DNA from 3 places in the Amorphus sp. 3PC139-8 genome. Region 1 is predicted to be linked to each of the others. Evidence: predicted binding sites of a transcription regulator. Region 1 holds the regulator's gene; each other region holds the start of a gene.
What was found. Region 1 encodes LexA, which represses DNA repair genes until DNA is damaged. Its sites were predicted from a motif close to TGTTCNNNNTGTGTTCNG; they were not measured.
Positions count from the first base shown of each region.

Region 2: rmuC (DNA recombination protein RmuC) is a predicted target of LexA. The motif match lies at 3,616-3,633, and genes of this name have one in related genera.
Region 3: HNS03_RS25015 (ImuA family protein) is a predicted target of LexA. The motif match lies at 3,168-3,185, and genes of this name have one in related genera.

Region 1 is NZ_JABJVY010000002.1:336,759-341,523, reverse strand. It holds gene HNS03_RS03935 (acetyl-CoA C-acyltransferase) at 1-877, opposite strand, end outside; gene HNS03_RS03930 (enoyl-CoA hydratase/isomerase family protein) at 900-1,682, opposite strand; gene HNS03_RS03925 (TetR/AcrR family transcriptional regulator) at 1,789-2,427, opposite strand; gene lexA (transcriptional repressor LexA) at 2,763-3,479, shown strand; gene HNS03_RS03915 (ComEC/Rec2 family competence protein) at 3,738-4,765, opposite strand, start outside.
Region 2 is NZ_JABJVY010000028.1:37,131-41,895, forward strand. It holds gene HNS03_RS21115 (M17 family metallopeptidase) at 1-130, shown strand, start outside; gene HNS03_RS21120 (NlpC/P60 family protein) at 127-990, shown strand; gene HNS03_RS21125 (2-hydroxyacid dehydrogenase) at 1,429-2,373, opposite strand; gene rmuC (DNA recombination protein RmuC) at 2,422-3,600, opposite strand; gene def (peptide deformylase) at 3,761-4,294, shown strand; gene fmt (methionyl-tRNA formyltransferase) at 4,367-4,765, shown strand, end outside.
Region 3 is NZ_JABJVY010000052.1:6,980-11,744, reverse strand. It holds gene HNS03_RS25025 (PHP domain-containing protein) at 1-563, opposite strand, end outside; gene HNS03_RS25020 (DNA polymerase Y family protein) at 720-2,393, opposite strand; gene HNS03_RS25015 (ImuA family protein) at 2,284-3,132, opposite strand; gene HNS03_RS25010 (UDP-glucose/GDP-mannose dehydrogenase family protein) at 4,272-4,765, opposite strand, start outside.

The DNA.
Region 1 (4,765 bases):
TGGTCAGACCCGCCCGCTTCAATGCCTTGCGGGAGCTCTCGATCGGCCCGAGCCCCATGACGCCCGGCGCACAGCCGGACACGGCGAAGCTTTCCACCCGGGCAAGCGGCGTGAGCCCGTGGCGATCGCAGAACTCCTTCGAGCAGACCAGCACCGCGGTCGCGCCGTCGGTCATCGGCGAGGAGGACGCCGCCGTGACCGTGCCGTCTTCCAGAAACACCGTCTTCAGCTCCGCGAGCTTTTCCAGCGACGTCTCACGCACGCAGCCATCGAGCGCAACGTCGCCGGCGGCCGTCGCCACCGGCGCGATTTCGGCGCCGAGCCGACCGTCCTGCTGTGCCGCGCGCGCCTTGGAATGGCTGGCGTGGGCGAAGCGGTCCTGGTCCTCACGGGTGACATCGTGCTCGCTGGCGACACGCTCCGCCGTCAGGCCGACATTGATGTAGTCGTCGATGGCCTGCTTATCCCAACTCGGGTGCGGCAGCACGTTGAAGCCCATCATCGGAACCCGGGACATGGATTCCGTACCGCCTGCGACGAAAGCCTCCCCGGCGTTCATCATCAGCATGCCGGCCGCCATCTGCACCGCCTGGATCGAGGAGCCACACCAGCGGTTGACTGTCGTGCCCGCGCTCGTCTCCGGCAGGCCGGCCAGCAGCCCCACCACACGGCCGATATTCAGCCCCTGCTCGGCCTCCGGGAAGGCGCAGCCCCAGACAACGTCCTCGATTTCGTCCGCTGGCGCGCCAGTGCGCTCCAGAAGAGCCCGGATCACATGCGCACCCAGATCGTCCGGGCGCACGCCGGCAAGCGCGCCCTTGCGCGCGAAGGTGAAGGGCGAGCGCACATAGCCCGCAATGAAAGCGTCCTTGGTCATCGCTGTCCTACCCGATGGTCCGTCAGCGGCCGGAAAACTTTGCCGGCCGCTTGGTGAAGAAGGCTTCGAGCGCCTCCGAAAAATCGTCTGTCTTCGCACAATCGCGAAAGCGCTCGGCCTCGGCATCGAGCTGGGCCTCGAGTGGCGTATCGAGGGCGGCGCGAAGCAGTGCCTTGGTGTGGCCGAGCGCACGCGGCGGGCCGCCGGCAAGCCGGGCCGCCAGCTTGCGCGCTTCGGTCATGAGCGCATCCGCCGGCACCACCCGGTTGACCAGGCCGATCCGCTGCGCCTCGGCCGCATCGACGGTGTCGCACAGGAGCGCAATCTCCAGCGCCCGGCGCTGGCCGACCAGCCGCGGTAGCGCCCACGAGCCGCCGCAGTCCGGGCTCGCGCCCACTCGCGCGTAAGCGAGATTCAATGTGGCGCCTTCGGCAACGATCGCGAGATCGGTGCCGATCAACAGCGACACTCCCGCCCCCGCGATCGGCCCCTGCCCGACCGCCAGCGTCAGGACCGGGCTTGCCGCCAGGCGCTTCAGCCCGGCATGCGCCGGCTCGATCAGAGCACGCGCCACCGCCGGCTTATCTTCGCCCGCCCGGAACGCGGCCAGATCGCCACCGGCCATGAACGAACGTCCCGCACCGCTCATCAAAATCACGCGTACGGACGGCTCGGCGAGCACGGTCTCGACACAGGCTTGAAAGGCTTGCGCCATGGCCCCATCCAGCGCGTTCAGCTGGTCCGGGCGGTTGAACCGCATCTCCGCAACGCCGTCCGCAATGGTCAGCTTGATCGGTTCGCTCATGGCGCCCTCGCCCTCCCTCACACTCCGAGCCCCTTGTCCGGAACTTTCGTTCTTGCCGTCGACCTGAGATCCGGCAGGCTGACCTGTCGGCCCCTGCCCGCCGCGCTCAGACCGCTTCCCCGCGCGGGGCAAGGCCGTTGACCAACATCGACACCGCTCCGTCTGCGATCTCCGAGGCTGACATCGGTCCCTTCGGGTCGTACCAGCGCGCTACCCAGTTCAGCGAACCCGACAGGGTGAAGGTCATCAGGCGGGCGTCGCCTTGCGCGATGGAGCCGTCGCGCATGCCGTCTTCCACGACGCCGCGAATGGTCTCGTCGATCTCCCGTTTCAGGGCGCGAAATTTTAGCCGGCTTTCTTCCGCCAGTTCGGCATCGGCGGTCCGGGTCACGCAGATCCCGAAATCCTGGGTCATCACCAGCGCATATTCGCGCATCAGCGCGCGCAGGCGATCCATCCCGCTGCCGCCACGGGCCGCAGCCGCGTCGGCCGCCTCCCGCAGCGCCGAAAGCCCGCGTCCCACGCACTCGAACAGGATCTCATCCTTGTTGGAAAAGTAGTGATAGATCGTCGGCTTGGTGACGTTCAGCGCCGTCGCCACGTCGTCCAGCGAGGTCGCGTGGAAACCCTTCTGATTGAAGAACTGAACGGCGGTCGCAAGCACCGCCTCGCGCTTGCTCTCCCGTTCCCTCTCGCGCGCCTCGCGATTGGACCAGGGAGATTGGCGCGGCGAAAGGGTGGCCAAGGGGAATGCTCCGATGTCGCCTTCTTAAGCGTAAGCAATATACCCGCGAGTAAACAACAGTCAATCGATGCCGCCACAGCACGATTAGGCTGGCCGGCTGCTACGCGGTGACCGCCGACGCGGCCGACCCTTTGACAGCATCCGGGAAAAATGGTGCACAGTGTGCCACTAGCCGATCTCCAAAAGGCCCGGCTTTCGCCGCCACTTGTTCGCGCTTCGCCCCATCCATCGGAAACCGGACATTAACTCTTGCGGAACACATATGGAACGCGTACCTTACGTTCCTGATTTGTACGCGTCTTGGCTGGCTGCAAGCGAGGGGTGGGACCGACCTGATGCTGACCCGCAAGCAACATGAGCTCTTGATGTTCATTCATGAGCGGTTGAAGGAAACCGGGGTCCCGCCGTCGTTCGACGAAATGAAGGAGGCGTTGGCCCTCCGCTCCAAGTCCGGCATCCACCGTTTGATCACGGCCCTGGAAGAGCGCGGCTTCATTCGCCGCCTACCGAACCGGGCACGCGCGCTGGAAGTGATCCGGCTGCCGGAATCGGTTGGTCCTTCGCTGGCGGCCCCACGCAGCAAAGGCTTTTCCCCTGCCGTCATCGAAGGGTCGCGCGGCAAGGCACCGGCCTCCCCACCGCCGGCACCCGAGCCGAAAAGCACGGGCAACGGTCTGTCGATCCCGGTTATGGGCCGGATTGCCGCCGGTGTCCCGATCGAAGCGATCCAGCAGGAAAGCCATCAAATCACCGTGCCGTCCGATCTCGTGGGCGGCGGCGAGCATTTCGCGTTGGAAGTGCGCGGCGATTCCATGATCGAGGCCGGAATCCTGGATGGCGACACCGTCGTCATCAAGAAGTCCGACACGGCCGATAATGGCGACATCGTCGTGGCGCTGGTGGATGACGAAGAGGCGACCTTGAAGCGGCTGCGCCGGAAGGGCGCGTCGATCGCGCTGGAGGCTGCGAACCCGGCCTACGAGACGCGGATCTTCGGCCCCGACCAGGTGCGGATTCAAGGCCGGCTGGTGGCGCTGTTTCGCAGCTACTAGAGCATGTCCCGAATAAGGCGGAACCGGTGCTCGGCCTTCCCCTGCCCAAGACCTTCGGGACATACTCAAGCTATTGAATCTGGAGCGTTTCTTGTCGCTCGGATATGTCCATCCGAGCGGAGAGGTTCGAGAGCATTTCCAGGCGAAGTGGAAGCCGGTTCGCCATCCGGAAACGCGTTCGAACCGAACACTTGGAGCCGTTGGGGGTTCCGAGAAGAGCGCAATGATTCCAACGCGCGCTTGCCAAAGGCAAAAGCGCTACCGGCGCACCACGGGACGCGCATCCCAGGGGCGTGGCACCTTCGGACGGCCGCGCGTGAGGCGATAGAAGGGTGGATCGTCGATCCGCTTGAGCGCGAGCGCGCCGGTTTCGATCAACTTACGCCGATCGACCACCAAGAGTGGTCCAGTGCAATCGCGCGGCGCTGTGTGTCGCGTCACCAGGATCGTGGCGCGCTGGCAGTCCTCCAGGAAGGCCTGCGGCCGTTCCACGAAGGCGAGCTTGCCGTTCAGGATCCCCAAGCTGTGCGGGCTCTCTGTATTGACGGAGGACGCCGCCTCGGAGCCAGGCGGCCCGCGGACCAGCGGCAGCGTGCAGCCGAGCCCATCGCATAAAATGCCTGCCTTGACGCTCGGATCGTCCGCGGCGCGGGAATCGCCGTCGGCTTCCAGCCACATGCGCGCCACGAACGCACCGCCTTGCGCGACCGCGATGCGCAAACGCCCATCCGCCCCACGCACGGCGACCGTGCGGCCGTCATCGGCGATCAACACATCGGGGCGCGAAGCGAACGGCAAGAACGCGAGACCGGCGGCAATCGCACCGATTCCCAAAAACCGCCAGGATGTGGTCCACAAGGCCAGCCACAACAGGCCCGCTGCCATCGAGAGGACAGCCACAGCAGGAGTCCGGCCGACCGCCCCTGCCCCGGCGCTCAAATCCGCGACCATGTGAGCCACCGCGACGACCCCGTCGAGCCCCCAGCCCATCGCGGTGAGCGGAATCGGATCGAGGCCAAGCGGCATGAGCGCCACGGAGACGACGCCCGCCGGCATCACGACCAACGTCACCAGCGGCATCGCCAGGAGATTGCCCAGAAGTCCGAACGGCGCGATCCGGTGGAAGTGAAAGGCCCCGATCGGTCCGGTCGCAAGCCCCGCGATGAGAGAGGTGAGCGCCAGCCCGGCAATCCACAGTCCGCCCCAGCGGCCGATCCGCCGGATCCGTCCGGAATTTGCGGGCGGATCGCGGACGCGCTCCCGGCCGGCAAGCCACTCATAGGCCG
Region 2 (4,765 bases), on a different contig from region 1:
GGCGGCCGCCTGGGTCCATCTCGACGTCTACGCCTGGTCGTCGAGCGACCGGCCGGGTCATCCGAAAGGCGGCGACGCGCAGACGATACGGGCGCTCTACGCGCTCTTGAAGGCGCGCTACACGTCATGAGTGACGGGCAAGCGCTCGACCCGCGCCTGAACGCGATCCGGCCGGATCTGGCAGACGTACGGCTTGAGGGAACGGTGACGGCGGATCGGTTCGCCGAGGGAGAGCCGCGCCGGGTGCGGGCGGCAATCGGGCCGATGCGTCGGGCGCCACGGCCCGATGCGCCGCTCGATACCGAGGCGCTTGCCGGCGATCTCGTGCGCGTGTTCGAGGTGTCGCCGGAAGGCTGGGCCTGGGTGCAGCGAGAGGAGGATGGCTATGTCGGCTATCTCTCTGCGGACGATCTGGGGGCAGCCGATCCGGCCGCGTCGCATCGTGTCTTCGTCGCGGCGACCTTCCTGTTTCCGGGGGCGGACATCAAGCTGCCACCGCTCGGCAGCGTGCCGATGGGCGCCTCGCTGGCGGTAACGGGAGAAGAGGAGCGCAACGGTGTTCGTTTCGCCCGCTTGGAGACCGGCGGGTATGTGGTCGCCAAACACTTGGCGCCGATCTCCGCAAAGGTGTCCGACTGGGTGAGCGTCGCGGAAAGCTTCGTCGGCACCCCCTATCTCTGGGGCGGTACGACCCGGTTCGGGATCGACTGCTCCGGCCTGGTTCAGATCGCCTGCCGGATGGCCGGGATCGCAGCGCTGCGCGATTCCGACATGCAGGAACAGGCATTGGGGGAGCAGGTGTCTGAGGGGAAACCGCGCCGGGGCGACCTGCTGTTCTGGCCCGGCCATGTCGGCATCATGCTGGACGCGGACCGTCTGCTCCACGCCAACGCCTTTCATATGATGACGGCGATCGAGCCGGTGGCAGAGGCGATCGCGCGGATTGCCGAGGTCGTCGGTCCCGTCCGCACGGTGCGGCGGCTGGGGTGAGACGGCTGAGCCCGTGTCTCCTCAGAAAATCGGACCTGAGGTGAATTCCGCGACCTGGACCGGAGACGGTTACGAGTAGGAGCCGACGGCACGCCACGCTCAAGTCCGAAGGAACGACGGAGCGAGGGGGGAAGGTTGGGTGACAAGCTTGCCTTTGGCTTCGGGCTTTCTGTGGGTTTCTGAGGAAACCCCAGACTCCGCTTATTCCCGCGAAAGCGGGAATCCATAGTGAAATGGCGAATAGACTGAGGGAGGTCGGAAAGCGTTCCGCCTGTCTTGGTCGAGTTTTGTGCCGGTGGTCCGACTATTCGTTCCTCTCCAGCACCCTATGGATTCCCGCTTTCGCGGGAATGAGCGGAGAAAAACGGGTGGCCAGTCGCTATCAGCCGATTCACTGCTGGAAATGTCTGCCCGTCCAGAATCGGTCACGGGCAAATTCTAATATCCCAGCCCCCGATCCACGACGTTCTTTAGTCCTTCGCCGCGCTCGTAGGCCGCAATCTGCTGGAAGATGTTGCGGCAGATGGCATCCGGTGAGCTGTCGGCGGCGACGTGGGGCGTGACGATCACGTCCGGACGGGTCCAGAGCGGGCTGGCGGCCGGCAATGGCTCGGTCTCGAACACATCGAGCGAGACGCCCTTGAGGGTACCGTTGTCGAGGGCAGCCACGATATCGGCTTCCACCTGAAGCCGGCCGCGCCCGGCGTTGATCAGGAACGGGCCGCCCAGAGCGCCGTCCTGGGCAAGCTTGGCAAACAGTTCCCGGTTCAGGAGGCCGTGGGTGTCCCGCGTGAGCGGCAACAGCACGACCAGGATGTCGGTCCGGCCGAGAAAGGCGTCGAGCGCGCCGGCTCCGACGAAGGTTTCGATCTCAAGGTCCGATTTCGCCGTGCGACTCCAGCCGGCGACCTGGAAACCGAGCCGGGCAAGCGCGGAAGCGGCATCGGCCCCGAGCGCGCCGAGCCCCATGATCCCCACGCGCACGACGGCGGCCGGCGGCTGCGGCAGGTCGCGCCAGTCTCTTTGCTGTTGCTGGTGCAGATAGCCGAGCGCGTGGCGGTGATGCATCAGCACCTGCAGCACCACCCATTCCGTCATTCGCATGGTCATGTTCGGATCGACGATGCGGACGATCGGCACGTCGGGCAGCGTCGGGTCGGCAAGCAGCGCATCGACGCCGGCGCCGAGATTGAAGATCGCCTCCAGGTTCGGCAAGGCGGCGAGGCGTTCGCGCGGCGGCTGCCAAACCAGGGCGTAGCGGATCGTTTCCGGATCGTAGGCGTCGATGCCGTCGACGGCGATCGGACGGTCGCCGGCGGCGGCTTCGATGGCGGGCTGCCATGCGTTGGCGCCGAACCCTTGGGATGCAAACAGGATGCTCATGGGGCCGAGGTGCCGTCTCGCAGACAGGGCGTCAAGCCGAAAGCGCGATCAGCCCCCGCTGGCGGCCTTCATCGGCTTGGTCCGGCTTTCCTTGTCGCCTTCGTCGTCATCGAGCTCGAGGGATTCGATCCGGGTCCCGCGCTTGGAGACCTTCTCCGCCGAGATCACGATCTGCTCCACGTCGCGCTGGGCCTGGCCGAAATGCTGCTGCAGCTTCATCACGCGCTCGAATAGCCGGTTCACGTCGTCCATCAGATGGCCGACTTCGGCGCGAATGACATGGGCTTCCTCGCGCATGCGCGCGTCGCGAATGACGGTCACCACCACCTGGATCGCCAGATGCAGCAGCGTCGGCGACAGCACCACCACCCGCGCCCGATAGGCGCGCTGGACCACCTCCGGAAACCGCTCGTGGATCTGGGCGAACAGCGATTCCGACGGCACGAACACGAAGGCGAGATCCTGGGTCTCGCCGGGGATCAGATATTTCTTCCGCACGTCGTCGATGTGCTTGATCAGGTCGCGACGCGCGGCCTGCTGGGCCTCCTTCAGATCGTGATCGGTTTCCGCCTGCTCGATCCGGGCGAAGGACTCCAGCGGAAATTTGGCGTCGATGCAGAGGTCCGGCGCACCGTTGGGCAGATGGATGGCGCAGTCGGGCCGGGCGTTGTTGGAAAGCGTCGGCTGGAAGCTGAAGGCGTCTTCCGGCAGGCCGTCGCGAACGATCGCCTCCATCCGGCCCTGGCCGAACGCGCCTCGGCTCTGCTTGTCGGCAAAGATGCGGCCGAGCTGGGAGACCTGGTCGGAGAGGCCCGACATGGTTTTCTGGGCGCTGTCGATGACGGCAAGCCGCTCGTGCAGTTGGCGCAGGGTGTCGTGAGTGGTGTTGGAGGCTTCCGACATGGAAGAGCCGATCCGGCTGCCCATGCCGTCGAGGCGTTCCGACAGCGCGCGGGTCATTTCCGACTGGCGGCTGCCGAACACCTCGGCGACCGTCTGCAGCCGGCCGGAGGTTTCCGCCTGCATGCGGATCACTTCAGCGATCTGGGTTTCCAATTCCCGGGTTTTTTCTTGGGCTTGATGCTCGATTTCTGCCCGGGCGCGGTTGGCACGCAGAAGCGCCAGCACGACGACGATAAGGGCCACGAGCGCAAGCACCGAGACGACAATCAGCGCCTCGGCCGGCGTGACCGCATGACCGAACAGAACGAGAATCGGATCCGACATGGAGGAACTATAGCTGATTCGCGCTTTGTTCCGGTTGGCGCGGCCAACGGTTGCGCTCGTTTTCGTTCAAGGTGAAAAATGCGGCATATCGTGCGCCGGAATCGCCGTTTCCGGCGCGGCTGTCGTTGACCGAAAGCCTCTGAGTCCATAAATCCAGGCTATGTCGAAACGCCCTATTCTCGTCCTTCCCGATCCCGTCCTGCGCAAGGTGGCCGACCCGGTCGACTCCGTCGATGACCGCGTGCGCACCCTGATCGACGATATGCTGGAGACCATGTACGCCGCGCCGGGGATCGGCCTTGCGGCTCCGCAGGTCGGCGCGCTTGAGCGGGTGCTGGTCTGCGACGTCTCCCACAACGACGAGGAGAAGCGGCCGCTGGCGCTGGTGAATCCCGAGATCACCTGGCAATCGGAAGAGATGAGCGTCCACAACGAGGGCTGCCTGTCGATCCCGGAATATTATGAGGAGGTCGAGCGCCCCGCCCAGGTTTCGATCCGCTATCTCGACCGGGAGGGCCGGACGCAGGTGATCGATGCCGACGGCATTTTGGCGACCTGTCTGCAGCACGAGATCGACCATCTGAACGGTGTTTTGTTCATCGACTATCTCTCGCGGCTGAAGCGCGACCGTATCACCAAAAAGTTCGCCAAGCAGGCGCGCTACGCCGACTCCAAGTCCAAGATCCTGGCCTGATCAGGTTACGTGGGACCCGGTTTTCGCCCGGATCCCGTTCCCGGAAATCGCAGTTGAGGGAGACGGGAGAGGATGCCGCTCAGGCTCGTCTTCATGGGCACGCCCGACTTCGCCGTGCCGACGCTGACGGAGATCGTCGGCCAGGGCCATGATGTGGCTGCCGTCTATACGCGTGCGCCTGCCCGCGCCGGCCGGGGGATGGAGGCGCGCAAGTCGCCGGTCCATCAGGCGGCGGAGCGCTTCGGGCTGCCGGTGCTGACGCCGTCGAGCCTAAAGGGCGAGGAGGCCGCCGCCGGTTTTGCCGCCCACGGGGCGGATGCCGCCATCGTCATCGCCTACGGAATGATCCTGCCGCGCACGATACTGGATGTGCCGGAAGCCGGCTGCTTCAACGTCCACGCCTCGCTGTTGCCGCGCTGGCGCGGGGCGGCGCCGATCCAGCGTGCGATCATGGCCGGCGATCAGGAGACC
Region 3 (4,765 bases), on a different contig from region 1:
AGGGTGGCCAGAAGCGGCAGCTTCAGGCGTTCGGCAAGGTGTGCGCCCTCGGCCTGGCGGCGCCGATCGGCCCGCCCATAGGCGGCGGTGATGGCAAGCCGAACCGGATGGCCGGTTGACGCCTCCAGAAGCGCAGCCGTCTCCGCAACATCCTCCTCCGTCGCCGTGCCGGCCAGGATCGCGCAGACAAGCCCATTGGCATGGTCGGCAAGATCGGCGCGCAGGAGCCGGCAATCGCCCTTCTCGCCGCGCATGTTGCCGGCCGTCAGAAGCCGGCAGAGCCGGCCATAGGCAGCCCGATCGGAGGGCCAGACCAGGAGATCCGGCGTGGCGTCGCAAAAGACCAACCGACACCCCACGGCGAAAGCAAACCCCACCTCCTTGGCCGCAGCATGGGCGCGAACCACGCCGGCGAGCGTGTTGGTGTCGCACACCGCTAGGCCGGAGAGCCCCAGCCGCGCGGCCTGGCCCACCATCTCCTCCGGATGGGACGCCCCATGCAGGAAGGAGAAGTTGGTGGCCGCAGCAAGCTCGACGAACGGGATAGAGTCCAATCCGGCCATGGTGTCACTTCACATCGGTTGGAGCAGATCGCAGACGCCCTCATTTTCCTGGCTGTGGTTTTCTTCCCGCAAAGCGACCGCGCGCCGGCCATACTTGGCCGCGCCCGCGCAGCCGCGAGCGAAGCGAGTTGGCGCGAGCGATAAAAAACAAACCGCTCATGCAAATAGGCCGTGCAGATACCAGCGCGGCTGGGCCGTCTCGCGCTCGTAGAGGCCCTCCCGGAACAGCCAGAAGCGGCGGCCATCGGTATCCTCCACGCGAAAATAGTCCCGGGTCGGGCCGACAGTGCCGCCGTGCCACCATTCCGCGGCAATCCGCTCCGGCCCCTCCGACCGGGCGACCTGATAGCGCACCTTGCGCCAGCGAAAGCTTGCCGGCGGCCCGTCGGGCACGCTCGCCACCGCCTCCACCGGTTCGGGCCGGGAAAACAACCGCAACGGCCGCTCCGGCGGCTCTTCCGGTTGGTGCAAAGGATTCTTCTCGCTCACGCCAACTCGCTTCGCTCGCGGCTGCGCGGGCGCGGCCGAGTATGGCCGGCGCGCGGTCGCGCGCTGGTGGAGAGCACTGGTGCCATCAAATCGGGCGCCGACCCGCTGGGCCGGCATTGCAGTGGCGGCAAACTCGGGAATGTGGCTGTCGCCGGCAACCAAGCGGGTGACAGCATCGGCCCCCAGCCGCGCGCTCAAAATGTCGATCAGCCGGGCCAGGTCCGCTTCCGCTTGCAAATGGCCGTCGAGATCGCCCTGGCGCGCGCTCGTCGGCGCGGTCTCGTGCGCCGCCAAGCGGATAAGGTCGATGCCGCTGTCGATGGTACAGCGGGCGGCAAGCCCTTCGAGTTTCGGCGCGAACACGGCGGTGATGCGGCCCGGATCGCGCACCGGGCCGGTGGTTGCAGCCGCGATTTCCGACACCGAGCCATCGGCATGAAAGAGCCCCAGAACCAGCTTGCGTGCCCCCTCGCCGCGCGCTTCCAGTCGTTCCTCCAGCGCACCGGCCAGGCGGGCGAGATAGGCAGACGCCACATCCCACTGGAAGATCGGCTCGGCAAGCCGGCGCTCCACCAAGAGCAACGGCAACGGCCGGCGCGGCGTAATCGGCTCGTCCTCCTGGCCGAGCGCCTGGTCGAGCCGACGCAGGAGCTCCGGTCCGAAGCGCGCGGCCAGCGGCGCGCGCGGCTGCATGCGGAGATCGGCAATCGTCTTCAGGCCAAGGCGCTTCAGGGTCCGTGCCATCTCGGGGACGATCCGCAGCGCCTCGACGGGAAGCGGCGCAAGAGCCCCAGCGACGCCGTCTTCGGTAAGGATGTCGGTGCTGCCATAGTGTGCCATCGCCCAGGCCGCGCCGGCCGTCGGGGCAATCGCGGCCCGGGCGGACAGCCCAGCACGCACCACGCGCTCGCGCAGATCGCGCAACAAGCTGGGCTCTCCGCCGAAGAGATGGGCGCAGCCGGCGATGTCGAGCAGGAGCCCGTCGGGCGGCGTCAGCGCGACCAGGGGCGTATAGCGGTCGCACGCGGTGGCAAGCGCATCCAGAAAGGCGGCATCGGCCTCCGGATCGTGAGGCTCGACCAGAAGCTCCGGCGCCAACGCGCGCGCCTCCGCAAGGCCGAGCCCCGGCTCCAGCCCAGCCGCCTCAGCCGCCGGATCGACGGCGGCGAGGAGGCGGGCCGAACCCACCTGGGCGACGGTCACCCGCGGCAGTGCGCGGCCCTGCCCCCGTTCAGGAGGCGCGTGGAAGGGCGATGACCATCGCCGGTCCCGGGCGCGCCGATCGGTCGGAAGCCGGGGCAGCCACAGGCAGAGGATGCGCCGGTCGGAAACGGTGGTCATAGGGGCGAAACTCCACATCGACGGCGCCGGTGGGGCCGCCGCGGTTGCGGGTCAACTGAAGCGCGAAGCCGGGTCGGCCGAGACCGGCCAGGCCGTACGGATCGGGCGTGGACGGACGCGGCGCGATCCGCCATCGGGTACGCGCGGCGGATGCCGTATCCGGCCCGGCGGGGCGAAGCAGGAAGACCGGCGTGTCTTGGCGCTCTGCGCGCAGCGCCAGCCGGCGGGTCGCTGTCAGGTCCAAAAGCCGGGAGGCACCACCAATCTCCACCACCACTGCGGCGAGCTGCGAGACCGAAAGGGCCTCCTCGGCCGCCCAAAGGGCATCGGCCCCGCTCTTGGCCGTGACCAGCACCAACCGGGCGGGATCGATCCCGAAAGCGGCCAGGCCCGGACCGTAGAGCGCGCCGATCTCGCCGGCGGTGACGGCATCGCAAACCCAGATGATCGGCCCCGCCGCCCGTCCCATGCGGGCAAGCACGGCCACCGCGACCCCCGACAGCGCACCGGCATCGCGATGGCCGGCGGCGGCGAGATCGTGCACCGTTCCCTCCGGCCGAGCCTCGAGCGGAAACAGCCGCTCCACGATGTCGAGACCGAAGCGGACGGACCGCAGCTCCGCGTCCGAAGCAGACCTGGAGCGGCTCTCCTCACCCGCACGGCCCCAGACGCCACCGCCCGCACGCCCTTCAAGAGCGGCGATCCGGGCGCGCAGATCTGACAACGGGACGGAGGCCATGAGAGAGAGGCTCCACAGCAAAGCGGCACGACGATTGTTCGTGTTTTGTTCCTAAAAGATTCCGAACCCGACGACGGGAGTCAAGCGGCAGGGATGCAACTGCAAACAAAGCCCAGGAAAAGTGGGAGGGGTCTTTTCGCTCACGCGAGGGCGGCTTGTTTCCTTTTTCCCGGTCGCTCCGCTCCTCGCCTTTTGACCGGCCGGCGCACGGTCGCGCGCTGGCTTCGCAAATCCCAGCGAAAATGGATACCGGTTTCGCGTCCGGGATTTGCGCTGAATAAATAAACGTTCACGCCAACTCGCGGAACGCTCACGCCAGAAGAGCAAAATCTTCCCCGGTTTTCGCCTTACCGTCCCGCAGCGCACCATATCCCCCCGCGGCGCAGCAACGAATTTGCTAGGCGAGCCTCCCCATCCGACTGTATAGTTAAGGCTTCGGTACTCGTGCCTCAGGGAGGTGCGTCATGGCTTATGCCCGACGTTTGAACATGGTTCTGTTCGGAGCGGCGTTCGTTTTCATCGCCGCCATCGTCATGGGGGTCGTGTGATCCCGCGGGTCGTTTGATCCCAGGGACGATCTGATCCCGGCAAGCTTGTCCGTGGCGGCCAGTGCTGCCGCGGGACCGAAGACCGAAAGGTCTGCCCAAGAGTTCAAAGCCCGCTGACGCGGGATGAAAGCGGAATTCGGTTCCCCTTCCATCTCGCTGCAAATTCGCGTGAGAAGCGGGCGCTCGAAGGGACGGAAATGAGATTGCTGGCGAAAGCCGGGCCTCCGCCTATCCAAGCAGGTCGGGGCGCGCAACCAGGAAGCTCAACGGGCCGAGGGGTGACCGCGCGGAGCGCGGGTGACCCAAGACCCGGTCAAAAACGTCCCTTAAAGCGTTTCCAGGCGAAGTGGAGATCGGTTCGCCGTCAGGAAACGCGCCAAAACAATCAGCGAGAGCCTGACTGCTTTTCAGTGAAAAGCGGAACGGTTCTAAAGCGTATGCGATGCGCAAGCCGCATGTGTTCCCGCGTGTGACCTTGAGACGGCGCACGCCTTGAAAATCCCGCCCGTCATAGTCCGGGCACAACCGTGGACGGAGGCCATCGGCCTGCCGCCCACGCCCTTTTTGGGCCCCGGCTTTTCGACCGACGCGCTATCCCCGCCCGACGTCGACATAGGTGAACCCGTAGCGTTCCACCTCGGCGCGGCGATAGACGTTGCGCAAATCGACGAAGATCGGGACCCGGACGAGATCCTTGATGCGCTTCAGGTCAAGCGCGCGATAGGCGTCCCATTCGGTGACGAGCACCACCGCATCGGCCTCCTCCACGCAGGCATACGCCGTATCCGCATAATTCACCGCCGGCAGCACCTTCTTGGCCTGCTCCATGCCTTCCGGGTCATGGCCGTTCAGGGTCGCGCCCGCGGCAACCAGCGCCTCCGCGATCGCGATCGCCGGGCTTTCGCGCATATCGTCGGTGTTCGGCTTGAAGGTCAGGCCGAGCAACGCGACGGTCTTGCCGGACACCGTACCGCCACAGGCGCGGACGACCTTCTGGGCCATCCGCGTCTTGCGCATCTCGTTGACCGTCACGACGCTTTCCACGATCTGGCACGGGCTCTCGAACTCGCGGGCCGTTTCCACCA